3 regions of the Alteromonas sp. BZK5 genome follow, and region 3 is predicted to be linked to each of the others. Evidence: predicted binding sites of a transcription regulator. Region 3 holds the regulator's gene; each other region holds the start of a gene.
What was found. Region 3 encodes LexA, which represses DNA repair genes until DNA is damaged. Its sites were predicted from a motif close to TACTGTATNNNNATACAGTA; they were not measured.
Positions count from the first base shown of each region.

Region 1: BIZ39_RS02835 (putative DNA modification/repair radical SAM protein) is a predicted target of LexA. The motif match lies at 4,005-4,024, and genes of this name have one in related genera.
Region 2: BIZ39_RS04045 (YebG family protein) is a predicted target of LexA. The motif match lies at 2,982-3,001, and genes of this name have one in related genera.

Region 1 is NZ_JACSOE010000005.1:74,945-80,328, forward strand. Features, by position in the region: gene BIZ39_RS02820 (endonuclease/exonuclease/phosphatase family protein) at 1-667, opposite strand, end outside; gene BIZ39_RS02825 (BON domain-containing protein) at 1,112-1,720, shown strand; gene BIZ39_RS02830 (TIGR03915 family putative DNA repair protein) at 1,842-2,648, opposite strand; gene BIZ39_RS02835 (putative DNA modification/repair radical SAM protein) at 2,665-3,906, opposite strand; gene BIZ39_RS02840 (hypothetical protein) at 4,371-4,748, shown strand; gene BIZ39_RS02845 (5'-methylthioadenosine/S-adenosylhomocysteine nucleosidase) at 4,826-5,384, opposite strand, start outside.
Region 2 is NZ_JACSOE010000008.1:47,240-52,623, forward strand. Features, by position in the region: gene BIZ39_RS04025 (efflux RND transporter permease subunit) at 1-1,221, opposite strand, end outside; gene rplI (50S ribosomal protein L9) at 1,681-2,133, opposite strand; gene rpsR (30S ribosomal protein S18) at 2,160-2,387, opposite strand; gene rpsF (30S ribosomal protein S6) at 2,399-2,800, opposite strand; gene BIZ39_RS04045 (YebG family protein) at 3,047-3,334, shown strand; gene BIZ39_RS04050 (ABC transporter ATP-binding protein) at 3,557-4,360, shown strand; gene BIZ39_RS04055 (ABC transporter permease) at 4,360-5,384, shown strand, end outside.
Region 3 is NZ_JACSOE010000004.1:89,938-95,321, reverse strand. Features, by position in the region: gene BIZ39_RS02450 (hypothetical protein) at 1-1,914, shown strand, start outside; gene lexA (transcriptional repressor LexA) at 2,027-2,653, shown strand; gene coxB (cytochrome c oxidase subunit II) at 3,236-4,399, shown strand; gene ctaD (cytochrome c oxidase subunit I) at 4,409-5,384, shown strand, end outside.

The DNA.
Region 1 (5,384 bases), on a different contig from region 3:
TGGGCTTTGCATACGTGTTTTCTGTTGGGCTTGGTGGTTTTGGATGAAGAAAATATAGCGTGACATCTTGTCCGTGGTGATTGATTTTAACTTTCATAGACGGCACATCTTCTTCTATTAGAAATCGCAATGAGACCTCTTCAAAGGGAAGCTTACTATAAAGATGCATACCGTAGAGGTTTTCGAGTGGGCAAAATTTACGATACGGGTATTCAGATTCAATTTCACTGATGCCTTTCTGCCACTTCTCATTAGATTCCAACGTTACGAGAAAATCAGGTTGCTTATTACGTACATGTTCAATGAGCTTGCGAAAATCGTCATTAGGCATATACACATTGCTTGATAAAACACTTAGCTTTTGGCTCGCACTCTCAACCTCGACGTGCCTAACTTCTCTTTTATACAGAGGGGTATAAGGAATGATCCAGATAACCTGATAAATAAGGCTAACTGTTAATCCAGCGACAATAATTACTGCTAGGCTATCTATCTGTGCGTAATAGGTTGATTCAAAAATATGCCCAGCAATTAACAAAGAAATGATAGCTGCTATTTGTAGTCGCGGAAATTCCCACACTCTTACTAACCAATGAGAAGAAGGAAGCAAAGGGGCCCAGCTTACGGCTATAATTAAGACTGAAACAGCAGTAAGTGCAGTATCCATGTCTAGTTGGTCCTTGAGTTTAATTAACGAAAAACACTCCACCTGTTGCTTCTGTCTGCAAAACTAAATTGGTGACTATAGCTAGGGCCTGTTGACCTTTGGTGTACAACAAAGGTCAACAGGCCCCAGTGAAGCGATACAAATCATTATAACTACGGCAGCTTTGTGAAATAAGTTTAACCTAAGTATCACTGCAACTTAGCGGCGGCCAACGACAAAAAGTTATCCCCTAGTACAATTGATAGGTGCTTTTCTTAAGTGAAGTTGACGAGTTTTGGGCATTAACAAAATTAAGTAAAAAGTTCTCAAACAAAGGCAAAGTTTGCAAAACAAAACTTACTTAACTAGCCCTGGATATTAATATTTATCATATAAAACAATGTCTTATTTTGTTGGCAAGGAATTGGCATGACTATCTACGAGTTTCGACAAAGGAGAAATGTTATGAAACGTTCACTTATTTCTATGATTGTTGCTACAACTTTGACTACAGCTGCATATGCAGGTGACATGGACACAGACAGCACAAGTAATAAATGGGAGAAAGGTGCCAAAGACGCATGGATTGATGGCAAAGCAGAAGCAACGCTGTTGTTCAATGGTAACCTTGATTCATTCGACATTAACACTGACGTTAAAAACGGTAATGTCGTTCTTACTGGTAAGGTTGAGAACTCTGTTGATAAAAAGCTAGCGGAAGAGCTAGTAGCGAATATTGACGGTGTAACGTCTGTAGACAACAAGCTAACGGTTGTCTCTGACAAAGATATGGAAGGCGACATGTCAGATGACATGGAAGATACTGTTGACGAAGGCACAAGCGAGTTAACTGACGCCAAAATCGCCACAGTAATCAAAACCCGTCTTCTCATGGATACCGATATCTCAGGTTTCGACATCGATGTTGACGTAGAAAACGGTGTAGTAACACTGACTGGCGACGTTGATTCTGATGCTGAGCGTGATCTAGCTGTGGAAATTGCCAAGAATGCATCTGACGTAAAAGATGTTGAAAGCAACCTTCGTGTAGTTACTGAAACTTCGATGAACTAATATCATTGTTGCTTTACACAAAAAAGGGGCCTCGGCCCCTTTTTTTCTGGTCACGTTTTACAGAGCTTTCCAAATCGCAAAAAACAAGGGAAGCACAGCTGCTAATATTTGTCAGGAGGACTCATTCACCATTCTCCACCTTTTTTCCATTTAGTATCATCTTACGTGCTCTAGCATCCGAGTGGCGTATCATATCGTTAATAAGCGACGTCTCAGGCATATTCTTCCAGTATTTTTTTGGCATTGAACTTAACATTGCCTTTGTTTTTACGCGGGCAGGATTAAATATATTTGCATAATACGTAAGCCAGTATTTTTCAATTCTGTCATCATTTGGAATGATACTAGGGTCAGGATTATCTTCCAAAACAAGTGTTTTAGTATTCCAATGCGCAGCTCGATAAGGGGTAAGTATTGACCAACACATATTTTTAAAACGCGTCTGAAAAAAATCGAGCTTCATTTCCAAGCTGAAGTGTTCTGGTTCATACCACGCAATAAAATGCTCTTGTCCGTCAAGTACGACTTCTCGAAATCTCAAAAAAGCACTTATCTTATATGCATCGCGTTTTACTGCTTTAGCCAGCATGTTGAGACGCAACACATCTTCGTCAGTTTTTAAGTGAATAAGGTTTCTGTTTTCGAAAACTACTCGCCATAAAACGCGGTAACATAAAGCGAAACGATCGGGGGCTTGGTGGCATAACGCATACTTCAACAGCGTTAAAACTGTTTTAGGAATTCTGTAATTCGTTTGGCTTTCACCAATAGCGTTGGCCGAATCGGCCACGGCAAACAAGTCGTCTTGGTTAGATTGCGAAGTTTGCCATGTAACGTTCTCGGGAGGTATGTGTTGGGCTAGACATTCTCTCGATGCTTTTCGCCATTCGTCGTATCCGGGCACTGATGAAATTGTTACTTTTTTCATTGTGGTACCAATTAGATTAAGCGCTGAACAATTCAAACTGTTTTGGTTGTTTAAATTGCTGTTCAAAGTTACTGCTATCGAGCAAATGGATAGCGGGGGAATAATCACTAACAGTAATGAACGGTTTTAATTTTTGTAAGGGCAAACGCATTTTTGTGAGATCGAACCAGCTAAGCTTTGTGTAACGTCGAATAGCCAGAATTTTTTGTACTGTGCGTGCTCCCAGTCCAGGAACTCGCAATAAAAGTAGCTTGTCAGCTTTGTTTAAATCGATGGGAAATATGTGGCGATTGCGTAGCGCCCACGCAAGCTTGGGGTCGTGCTCCATATCTAGCATGTCGTTGTGTACGATTTCATCTAAACCAAATCCATAAAAGCGCAGGAGCCAATCGGCCTGATAAAGTCGGTGTTCACGGATAAGTGGCGCCGGTTTAAGAGGCAAGACTTCAGACGCATCTGGGATGGGCGAAAATGCAGAATAATAAACGCGCCGCAATTTTTGTTGACCATACAGTTTGACACTCGTGCCAAGGATAACTTTATCATTTGAGTCATCGGCTCCTATGATCATCTGAGTGGACTGTCCGCCAGGAGCAAAGCGAGGTGGGCGTTTACCCGAGTAGGTTTTATCTACTTTGTGTTCATTTATTTTGTCTTTCAATGTATTCATTGAACCGTGAATTTCAGCAAGGTCTTTTTCCGGGGCGTATTTGTTCAACGAATTTTGTGTCGGCATTTCGATGTTTATACTTAGCCTATCGGCATATAAGCCAGCTTCAGCCTGTAGTTCAGGAGATGCATTCGGAATGGTCTTAAGATGAATGTATCCTTTAAATCCGTGATCAATGCGAAGAGACTTCGCGATGCGTACCATGCTCTCCATAGTCAGGTCAGGAGAGCCGACAATACCGGAACTTAAAAATAATCCCTCAATGTAGTTACGCTTATAAAAATTAAGCGTTAAATCAACCGTTTCTTTAACGGTAAAACGCGCTCGTTGAACGTTGCTAGACACCCTATTGATGCAGTAATGGCAATCGTATATGCAATAGTTGGTCATTAGGATCTTAAGTAATGATACGCATCGACCATCAGGGGTAAAGCTGTGACATATCCCTGACCCTCCTGTGAGCGAACCTATTCCTTTTTTGTCAGTTTTACCTGCTTTTCGTTTACCGGCGGAGCCACTTGCGCAAGAAGCGTCATACTTAGCGGCATCTGAAAGAATTTCGAGTTTTTGAATGAGTTTGTCATGCATCGCAAATGGTCACTTTCTCTAGGCAAATGTACGTGGTAGACGGTCTGAAAAAAAACAAGATTCCATACCAGTACTTTGCTTGTTGTGGTATATCTCAATACTGTATAAGTGTACAGTATTGAGGGGAGTGAGTTTATTAAATTTGAAAGGAAAATTTTATCTTGCTGTGTGTAGAAAGTACCTTATACAACTTTAGTATAAGTTTTGGGTTGTTCTAAGCTGCTGAAAAATAAAGATTAACTATATGGTGCGGAAGGTGCATATGGTTAAGTAGATATGAGTGAATTACTAGATGTATTGAATAGACGAAAGTTTGTATTGTCAGGCAGAAAACATCTGCTGCAACGTGAAAGCTAGAAACTTAAAAAGTCGAATGACTCAATACGTTGGTGATAAATAGTTTTAATTAAGTGGATTGTAGCGAGCTTATCGATACAAGTGCAAAATCGTTCAAGGAGTGGGGCATGAACTTTTTAAAGTGGGTTTATTCAGGCTTAGTGGTATCAGCAATCATTGTTATAGTCGGTGTAATTGGGCAAGGAAAGCTATCCGTAAGCCAGGCATCAGCTGATGACGAACAGCGCCCCGTTCATATGGATATTCAAAAAGTACAGCGCAACTTCTCATTGGTAGAATTTGATTTGTCGAAAAAGGCGCATCTATTGAGAAAAACGCGTTTAGAGCACTACATTGCACAGGCTAAGCAAGCCGATTTAAGAGGTTGGAAATTTAAGCGTGATGAGTTTGTTGAGCGCGCCGAAAATATTCTAAATCACCATCTTACTCAATACGCGAATGATGTTAGTCAAGATGCGGAAACTTATACCGCTCAAGCAATCTAATACAAAGGCTATACATGAAAACGCGCCTTACATTCTTACAATGTAGGGCGCGTTTTTCGTTTGAGTGTTTTCCAAATTTATTCCGACAGCGCAGAAATATAAGCTCTTACCACTTTTTCAACAAAGGCCTGACAATTTTTGGCCGTGGTTGGGTCATATTCACCATGGTTGGTAATGTTGTTCGATAATACGCGAATACCTAAAAAGGGAACGTGGTAGGCATGTGCAATCTGCGCTGCAGAAGCGGTTTCCATTTCTTCCACACTCGTTCCCATATTCTTATGGAGCCATGCTATTCGATCTAACTCATTATTCCAAAAGTTACCACTGCCAATCGTTCCTTTAACGACGTTCCCGCGTTTGTACTGCTTGGATAGCGATAGAGCTAGGTTGATGAGCTGTTTGTCTCCTAAATAAAAACGCAACTTTTCTGCGTCTTTAGCGCTACTTCCTTCTCCCGCGCTGCCTTCTGACGCCATAAGATCCATCGGTAGCCAATTAAACGGATGAGAACCTTCTCCTTGAGCTAGCTTGGGCGTTTTAAAGTTGGATGCATTAATACTGCGTTCGCCAAGAACAATATCACCAACTTTTAAGGAAGGATCGTGGCCACCTGATGTTCCCTGATTGATGATA
Region 2 (5,384 bases), on a different contig from region 3:
GGCATCTAGCACCATACCTACCGCGAAGGCGAGTCCTGCCAGTGAAATGATATTGAGCGAGCGACCGGTAAGTTGAAGCACCACAAAAGTGCTAAGTAGTGAGATAGGAATGGCCAATGCCACAATGAGCGTTGCCCGCAGCTGGCGCATAAAGAGCCAAAGCACGGCAATGGCAAGCAGCACGCCTATAAATAAATTGCTGGTAACTAGCTGCACCGCTCTATAGATAAACACTGAGGCATCGAAGCTTTGCGCCATTACTAACTGTTCAGGGGCCAAGTCCTGTTCGTTTATTTGTGCAACTTTTGCTTTTACGGCTTCTAAGGTAGCTAAAACATTGGCGTTGTTTTGTCTGTCTACGCGAATAGATATAGCCGGATTGCCGTTTTGCACACTGTAGTTTGCACCGTCAGCGCGGGTGATTTTAATTTCGGCAATGTCATTTAGCGTGATAGGGCTGCCGTCTCGCCATTCAAGGATCATTTCACCCATTTGCGTAGGCTCGTAGCGACCTTCAAAACGCAGGGTATAGCGTCTTCTGCCCACATCGACAAAGCCGCCTGAAATATCATTCGCACGCCCCAACTCGTTGGCAACTGCCGTTAGGTCAATGCCTAACTGCGCCGCTTTAAACGGGTCGAAAACAATTTGAAACTCCTCAACGCCGCCAACCCCGCTTTCCATACGCGCCCTTGCAACGCCCGGGATGGATTCAAGCTGAGGTTTAATGACATCGGTAAAAAAGGTTACATAGGTATTAATTTCGTTTGGATTGCCCGGAAGGCGCTGAAGAAAAAAGTAGGTCAAAGCGGGGGCGTCTCCCCCACTTCCAGCAAGCATAATATTAGGGGACAAGGCATCGCGAGGTAGTGGCGGTACGCGATTCATGCGGCTAATCACTTCAATGAGCGTTTTCTGCATGTCCGTATCTAAACCAAACTCTAGATTAATCCACGCATTACCTTGGTTTGCCCATGCATTCATCGACTCAAGGCCAGGGATCCCTTGCAGCACTTCCTCTTGAGGCTCAATGATCTCAGATTCGATTTCTTGAGGCGACGCAGCGCGCCAAGAGGTCTGGATGTTAATATTCGGTCTTTCAATGTCAGGAAACAGCTGTACAGGTAAATTAAACAGGCTATATAGCCCTAAAAATACCAGTAGCGTTATTCCGATACCTACCCCAGTCGCGTTTTTTATTGCTTGCTTAGTGATGTCCATAATATGGCACTTATGCTTTTTATTGTTTGGTTTACTATAGGTCGCAGGAATGACAGAAAAAGTTTAAAGCCATGACACTAAGAATTTCAGCGATTATTAACATTTTGTTTAAATACCGTTTAAAAAACGTTATTTATCGCAGATGAGTGGACCTCAAAAATACGCCATTTGTCGGCGCTGGACATATTTGCTTACACCCATCGTTAATTAGGCGTCGCGACGTGGAGTGAGGGTAGGGATATTTTAAACTCGCCCTTCGGGAAGGTCTGGCAAGCTTCACTCTGGGAATTTGAAAAGCAACGGCCATTCCTACATTCCCACGCTTTGCTAGGAAACTTACCAGCACCTTCTGGGTGGGCAATCATCTATGCGGATTGGTATTGTTCTTTAAGTATCGAACAAAAATTTAGAGCAAAAAAAAGCCGCTCTAGGAGCGGCTTTTTTCAAATACGTCAGCGATTACGCTTCAGCAATGATGATCACTTTGATTGAAGTGATAACGTCAGAGTGAAGTTGTAAGTCGATGTCATACTCACCAGTTTCACGAAGAGTACCAGTAGGTAGTTTAACTTCTGCTTTTTGTACTTCAACGCCAGCTGCAGTGATTGCATCAGCGATGTCACGAGTACCAACAGAGCCAAAAAGTTTACCTTCGTCACCAGCAGGAGCTGCGATTGTAACTTCAGCAAGCTCAGCAACTTTTTCAGCGCGTGCGTTAGCAGCAGCTAGTTGCTCAGCAATTTTCGCTTCAAGTTCAGCACGACGTGCTTCGAACTTTTCAACGTTGTCTTTAGTTGCAGGAACCGCTTTACCCTGTGGGAAAAGGAAGTTACGAGCGTAACCAGACTTAACAGTCACTTGGTCGCCCAGGCCGCCAAGGTTGGCGATTTTATCTAGTAGGATGATATTCATCTTAGCTAACCCTTATATTCGCCAAATTACTTGTGTGAATCAGTGTACGGAAGCAACGCAAGGAAACGTGCGCGCTTGATCGCAGAAGACAGCTGACGCTGATATTTTGCGCTTGTACCAGTAATACGGCTAGGGACAATTTTACCGCTCTCAGTGATGTAGTTCTTAAGAGTAGCGATATCTTTGTAATCAATCTCAGTCACACCTTCTGCAGTGAAACGGCAGAACTTACGACGTCTGAAAAAACGAGCCATGGGTGATCTCCTTAAGCGTTGTCTTCAGTGGTTTCAGTTTTCTTTTCCGCGCGATCTTGGCGAGGAGCAGAATCGTCACGACGCTCACGACGAGGCTCTTCTTTCATCATTGGAGAAGGCTCAGTCACAGCAGTCTTAGTGCGCATAACCATGTTACGTAGGATCACGTCGTTGAAACGGAAAGCATTTTCCAATTCATCAACAGCTTCTGCAGACGCTTCAGCATTGATTAGTACGTAGTGGGCTTTGTGCAGCTTTTCAATTGGGTAAGCCAGTTGACGACGGCCCCAATCTTCTAAACGATGAATCTGACCACCGTCTTGCTTTAGGATTGTGGTATAACGCTCGATCATACCAGGTACTTGTTCACTCTGATCAGGGTGAACCATAAATACGATTTCGTAATGACGCATTATAGCTCCTTACGGTTGTAGCCTCGACAGTACAGCCGACTGTATGGAGACAAGGAACGAATTGGGATGGCTGTAAGGGCGCGCATTATACGCAGCAGTTACTAATTGCACAAGCATTAATCACCTTTAGAACAATCATTTGCCCTTTCCCCAAACACTACTCTCAGACATTTAATCAAAATACTGTTTATTTATACAGTAAAATGCTGTACAGTTTTTGTGTCTTTAATAAACAGGGGACCTACCATGGCCATTACCACACAGTATGTTGTTACGCACAAAGGGGTAGAAAAATTGGTAACTACCGACAAAAAAGAAGCCGATCAGTATGACAAAATGCTCGATGCAGCGGATAACCTTGCTGACTACATTTATGCGAAGGGCATTAAGCTAGACGATAGCGTAGTGGAAGAACTCACCATTATGCTGTCTAAAAACAAAGATAAAATCAGTAAGATTTTCAAAGGCGCTACCGCAGAAAGCGTATTAGAAGATGAAAGCGCAGAAGTGGTAAAGCTACAAGCTAACGGCTGATAATTTAGGCGCGCCTTTCTTTTGCGTCGTTATGATGAGCAATTAATAAGAGCAATTGCCGCTTTAGGCTGATGAGATCTGATAGCATAGCTATACGAAAAAATGTTATTTGATAACATTACCTCAACGCGGCAATGTGTTTTCTCTGGTTTTTAACTGGGTGAACAGACGTGTCGCTTTTGCTAATGTGAACATAAGACGTAAATACAGGTCGGGCTTAGCGTGAATACCATCAATAAAAACAATAGCACTCACTCCCAGCGCAATGCAGTAGTTGAAGGCCGCAGTGCAGTGACTGAAGAGCGCAACAAAGCGATTGAAGTTAGCAATTTACAGTTTTCGTACACCAAAGAAAGCCCCCCCATCATTGACATTAAAGCGTGGCAAGTTTCGCAAGGTGAGCACGTTTTTCTCTCAGGGCCTTCGGGTAGCGGAAAGAGCACATTGCTCAATTTGCTGTGCGGAACATTAACTCCAACTCAGGGCGACATCGCCTTATTAGCGCAGCCTTTCTCCGCATTATCGAACCGACAGCGGGACAAGTTTAGAGCACGCAATATCGGCGTTGTTTTTCAACAATTTAATCTTATTCCCTACCTTTCTGTGGCACAGAACATTAATGCGGCGGTGTATTTTGCAAGTACAAACGTCAGCAAGACAGCATCAGACGCAAAGCTTCGTCATTTACTGGACAAGCTACAGCTGCCTTCTCACGTGCTGCATGCGAAAGCTGACGCATTGAGTATTGGTCAGCAGCAGCGCGTTGCCATTGCCAGAGCACTGATTAACGACCCACAATTATTAATTGTCGATGAACCTACCTCTGCCCTAGATACCGATGCCAGAGATAGTTTTATGTCGCTGCTAAAAGACGTTGCAGGTGAAAGCACCATGATTTTTGTTAGTCACGATAAAGCCATGGAGAGTTATTTCGACCGCCACTGCAGCATGAGTGAATTAAACCCAAGTACAAACCACATAAAAACGCGAGGCGATGAGGCCACAAAAGCACAGGAGCGTGCGTAATGCTAAGTACCATTGCTATTGAAAGCTTAAAGCGCAGGAAAACAACGGCAATCCTCACACTTTTAAGCATTACCATCAGCATTAGTTTACTTTTGTGCGTGGACATTATTCGCACCCAAGTTAAAACCAGTTTTACGCGCACCGTTTCTGGTGTAGATCTTATTGTTGGCGCACCAAGTGGACAGCTTAATTTACTCCTGTCATCAGTGTTTAATATAGGCACTCCCACCAAAGGTATTGAATATAAAAGTATTGCGGCGCTTCAATCTAACAAGCAGGTATCGTGGCTTATCCCACTATCTTTGGGTGATACCCACAGAGGTTTTAGAGTAGTAGGTACGACCAACAGCTTTTTCGACCACTTTAAATACGGTGATATGCAATCACTTGAAATGGCAGCAGGCTCGACATTTACGCAGCCACTGTCTACCGTTATTGGCGCAGATATCGCCAAATCATTGGGGTACAAGGTAGGGGATAAGATTATTATTTCCCATGGTCTGGGTAGCGTATCGTTCAACAACCATGATGATCACCCTTTCACTATCTCAGGCATAGTTAAGAAAACCGGTACGCCCGTAGATAAAGCCGTATACGTTACCCTACAGGGACTTGAAGAAGCCCACACAGGACCTAAACATTCGCCCACCTCAATGTTAGGCCGTAAATCTGCTGACAAGGCGAACGAGCATGAGCATGAGCATGAGCATGAGCATGAGCATGACGAGCATACAAAAGAACATGCAGTTTACAATAGCGAAGCGTTTACGCCTGAGTCAGTATCCGTGGTGATGCTGGGGCTTAAACATCGGGTAACTGCACTGCAGCTTCAGTATCAAATTAATCAAAGTAAAAAAGAGCCGCTAATGGCTATTCTACCGGGCATGGCACTCGCAGAACTTTGGCAAATTATGGGAAATGTTGAATCGCTATTGCTTGGCCTTTCCGGTCTTATCGTCATCTGCGCGCTTATTGGGCTTGCGACTATGCTGCTAGCAACGATGAGGGAGCGTTATCAAGAAAT
Region 3 (5,384 bases):
AATGGTGTAAGTGAACTTATCACGGTAAATGCTCGCAACGTGGGCGCATTTTCGCTAGAAGGCAATACGCTTAAAAATACCTATGTGTATCCGTATAAACTGCCAACTAAAGGCGAAATTAGAAGCGTGCATACCCAAGATGTTGATGGTGACAATAATGATGAAATCTACCTTCTTACTCAACAGGGATTGTCTGTAATAAAAGACCGCGAAAGTAACGCAGAAGCGGTGTTTATTATTGAAGATAGTATTATTTCTGGCTTATTTTACGACATCAATGGTGACGGAGTTGATGAAGTTGCTTATTTATATGGGAGCGAATATTACAATGCGACTTCTATTGCCATTGTAGATGTTCGCACAGGTGAGCAGTTGCAACAGTACGATATTGACGGCGTCAATAACCTTGCTTTTGGTAACGTAGATGATGACGCATCGATAGAAATGGTAACGAACAATGGTTATGTATTTGATATCGAAAGCGGTGCCAACCAATGGCTATACGGTAGCGGGTTCAGCGACGCATTTGTTGTGCTGGGTGATATGAATAACGATGGTGTAGATGAAATCATCGGTGCCGATAGTTGGAATGATATCTCAATCTACTCAGCAGTATCGAAAAGCAGTTTGGCAACGGCGGAACATGGTGACATTTGTGATATCGCCTATAGTAAAGAAAGCCCAGCTACAGAAGGAATAGTGGTTGTCTCCGAGTGTCAGTGGGGACAAGTTAGAGGTTTTGCATTAGAAGCGGGACAAATCTCTGAGCAGTGGGCTCTAAACCACAACACTTACAGTGGCATGTCACTTCTCATTGACGATTTAGACAATGACAATGTGGACGACATTATTTGGACTGGTGAGAATCAAATTTTAGTAGCGCAACAAGATGCCAACGGTGAATATGCCTTGTCAGATATAAAAGGTGCGCCGCGCGCGAGTAGATATCATGCCGCGGGTTGGGCACCTTATGGCGATAATGATGAAAGAGCCGTCTTTGTTAGCGATACAAGTAGTTACGAATCATCTATTCAGATTTTATCGGTAGATAAAGAGGATAACTTTGCGATAAGTGCTGAGGTTGGCGAAGATGTCTATAACTATAGCAAACCGGTCGTTACAGACTACAACAATGACGGTGTGGGTGAGTTACTAATAGGGGCACTGGATTATAGTTCGTCGTTTAATGTCGTGAGACTTACTGATAACGCTATTCAGTGGACACTGAACAATAATCAGAATAGTGAAATTTCGTTTATTGAAGCCATTGACGTAAATAACGATAGTTACGCCGATGCAGTTATTATTGAGAACAATCGACTTAAAGCGTTTGATATCGAGAATCAAGTGCTTATCGACTCAATCATTAACGATTTTTCAATTAATGCGCTTGCTGCCTCTGAAAAAGACGGTGTGCATTATTTTGCTGTTGGGGGCTATAGTTCGCTCAAGCTCTATAAAATGCAGGATGGTGAATTTGTTGGATTGAATGAATTGGAAACCAATTGTGACCAATTGCTCACGGTAAATTTTGATAGTGATAGCGAACTTGAATTTGCGTGTTTAAATAGAAACTACAACACCATCAATGTTTATGACGTGGCGAGCGATGCATTAGAACTCAAAGACGCTATAGCACCGTCATTCTACCCTCAGTATATAGCGGCTGTTCCAACGACGTCGTCTAATCAGTCGATTCTCGCTATCTACCAGCCTAACGAGAATGACTATTCGTACAATTATTATGACAGCATCGCATATCGCGTGGTTGAGGTTGATAATAAAGGCAATGTGGTGTGGCAAAGCCCTGGACTTGGGCTCGATAATGTTGAAGGCATGCGCACACGTCAAAATAGTGATGGGGAGCTGGAGTTACAAATTAGTAACCCGAACATGGCTCTTCTCGTAAAATAAGAGGAAAGCACTTGTCGTAGGCTATTGCAGATCGCAAAAGACGCGGCAAGTGCTTGTTATTTAGTTTTAGGTGTATATACTTACAGGAACTGTATGAACAGACAGGTCTTTTATGCGCCCACTCACAGCTCGACAAACCGAAGTTTTAGAACTTATTAAAACAACCATGTTAGAAACGGGAATGCCGCCTACTCGTGCGGAAATAGCCCGTCAGCTTGGCTTTCGTTCTGCTAATGCAGCAGAGGAACATTTGAAAGCATTGGCGCGTAAAGGCGTGATTGAAATTTTGCCTGGTACGTCTCGTGGCATTAAGCTCAATATCCCTCTTGATAACGACGCACAAGAAGAAGAAGGCCTACCGTTAATTGGGCGTGTTGCAGCCGGTGAGCCGATCTTGGCGCAAGAGCATGTTGAATCGCACTACAAAGTCGATCCTGCACTGTTTCAACCCCATGCCGACTTTTTGCTACGCGTTAACGGTATGAGCATGAAAGACATTGGTATTTTAGACGGTGATCTTCTCGCTGTTCATCGCACCACTGATGTACACAACGGTCAGGTGGTTGTGGCGCGTGTAGATGAAGACGTCACCGTAAAGCGTCTAGAGAAACGCGGGCGTGAAGTATTGCTTCATGCTGAGAATGATGAATTTGCACCAATAAAAGTTGATTTGGCGACTGAACATTTTGCGATAGAAGGCATTGCGGTGGGTGTGATCAGAAACGCTGACTGGATGTAGTATTTTAGCTTGTTTGTATAAAAGCGGCGCGTTAGCCGCTTTTTTTATGTCTTTTGTTCCTGTTTTTTTCTTCAATCTGCCAACTTAGGTTTTATCCTGCCCAGCAAACCTGTTGGTTTTCTGCGCGCTTATTTTTATCATTACTCAGGTTATTCTTTCTATGAATGCTTCAAGTATTTTCCATTTTTTATTGTGAATTTTGTTTGAAATCGACATTGAGTCATCGATTACTTATTGATTTCTTAACTAGTTAGTCGAGCATTTACTTTAACCCCGTGTTCAAAATGCCTGTTTGATTCCAAGGGCGTCCCACAGCAATGGCTTTCTCTTTTTGCACGTGAAATCCCCCGCGACCATTTTAGTTAATGATTAAAAATTAACCACTTCGTTAAATTTTTAATAGAAAAGACTAGACGGCACGACATTATTGCGCAATTCTTATACAGAGATTAACAAAATAATAACAATGGCTCTAAATTTGTTTTGCAAGTTGAGGTTATGGGTCAATCGTTCGCAAACCATTTGGTAGGGCATCGCGCAAATTAATCAGCGTCTTTGACCACGCCATTACGGAGGTGCTGAGTGAAACAACTAACGACCGTTTTCGCAAAATGGTGTTCTAGTATACCAATTTTGCTTTTTTCCCCTTTGCTTTTTGCGCAAGAAGCAAGCGAAGAAGCCTCTTCGCTTAATTTGAGACGCGGTGCTACCGACATCAGTGGGCAGGTATACGACCTCCATATGTTGATGTTCTTCATTTGTGTAGGTATCGCGGTTGTAGTTTTTGGCGTGATGTTCGCCTCAATGTATCTACATAGAAAGTCCCGTGGTGCCAAGCCAGCTAATTTTCACGAAAACGTGAAGGTCGAAATTGCTTGGACCGTTATTCCTTTCCTTATTCTTATTTTCATGGCGGTACCCGCAGCGAATACTCTAATTGCTATGGAAGACACGTCTGAGCCTGACATGACGGTGTTAGTAACAGGCTCTCAATGGAAATGGCATTACAAGTACATGGATAGCGATGTAGAGTTTTATTCTTTACTCGCCACTCAGCGCGAGCAAATAGAAAACAAATTTCAGAAAACAGATAACTACCTGCTGGAAGTTGACCGCCCTCTGGTTATTCCTACTGGGAAAAAAGTACGCTTTCTTATTACTTCTGACGACGTTATCCACTCTTGGTGGGTTCCTGACTTTGCCGTGAAAAAAGATGCCAACCCCGGCTTTATTAACGAGTCTTGGGCCAAGGTGAATGAGCCGGGTATTTATCGCGGACAGTGCGCAGAGCTTTGTGGTAAAGACCATGGCTATATGCCGGTTGTGGTAATTGCTAAAGAACCCGCCGAGTTTGAAAAGTGGATGGGCGAACAAGAAGAGATTGTTCGTAAAGCAAAAGAAGAAGAACAGCGTCTACTTTCTATGAATATGTCTATGGATGAACTGATGAAAGAGGGCGAGCGAGTATACAACGCAACGTGCGCTGCTTGCCATATGCCAAATGGTGAAGGTTTACCTGGCGTGTTCCCGGCATTAAAAGGCAGCAAGATGGCACTAGAAGATCAGCAGGGTCACATTGACATCGTGCTGCATGGAAAGTCAGGAACAGCCATGCAAGCGTTTGGAAAAATGCTAAGTCTTAAGGAAATTGCCGCCGTAGTCACTTACGAGCGAAATGCCTGGGGCAATAAAACTGGCGATATGGTTCAAGCCAAAGATGTCAACGCAGTGGCAAACGGAAACTAGGAGCAGACAATGAGCAAAGCAACTGAAGTTATTTCGCCAGATACCTCTGCGCCTGATGACGGTCACCTACATGATGACCATGAACACCACGATCATATTCCTAAAGGGATAACGCGTTGGTTGTTTACCACTAACCATAAAGACATAGGCACACTGTACCTGTGGTTTGCCTTTATTATGTTTTTAGTTGGTGGTGCGATGGCCATGGTGATCCGCGCTGAACTATTCCAACCCGGTCTACAAATTGTAGAGCCAAACTTCTTTAACCAAATGACTACGGTACACGGGCTTATCATGGTATTTGGTGCAGTAATGCCAGCCTTTACTGGGCTCGCAAACTGGCTTATTCCCATGATGATCGGCGCCCCTGACATGGCGTTACCGCGCATGAATAACTGGAGCTTCTGGATTTTACCAGGTGCCTTTCTCATTCTATTGAGCTCGCTCTTTATGGAAGGCGGTGGCCCTGCTTTTGGATGGACTTTCTACGCGCCCCTTTCAACGACTTACAGTGGCGATTCGACAGCGTTGTTTGTGTTCTCTGTTCACATCATGGGTATTTCATCCATTATGGGTGCGATTAACGTGATTGTGACCATCTTTAATATGCGTGCGCCAGGCATGACTTGGATGAAAATGCCGCTGTTTGTATGGACGTGGCTTATCACGGCATTCTTGCTGATTGCGGTAATGCCAGTGCTCGCCGGTGCGGTTACCATGGTGTTAACTGATAAGTTCTTTGGCACGAGCTTTTTTGATGCTGCTGGTGGCGGCGACCCGGTTATGTTCCAGCATATTTTCTGGTTCTTCGGGCACCCTGAAGTGTACATTATGATCTTGCCCGCTTTCGGCATTATCTCGCAAATTGTTCCTACCTTCTCTCGAAAGCAGCTGTTTGGATACGCGTCTATGGTTTACGCCACGGCGTCGATTGCGCTGCTCTCTTTTGTTGTATGGGCTCACCATATGTTCACCACGGGCATGC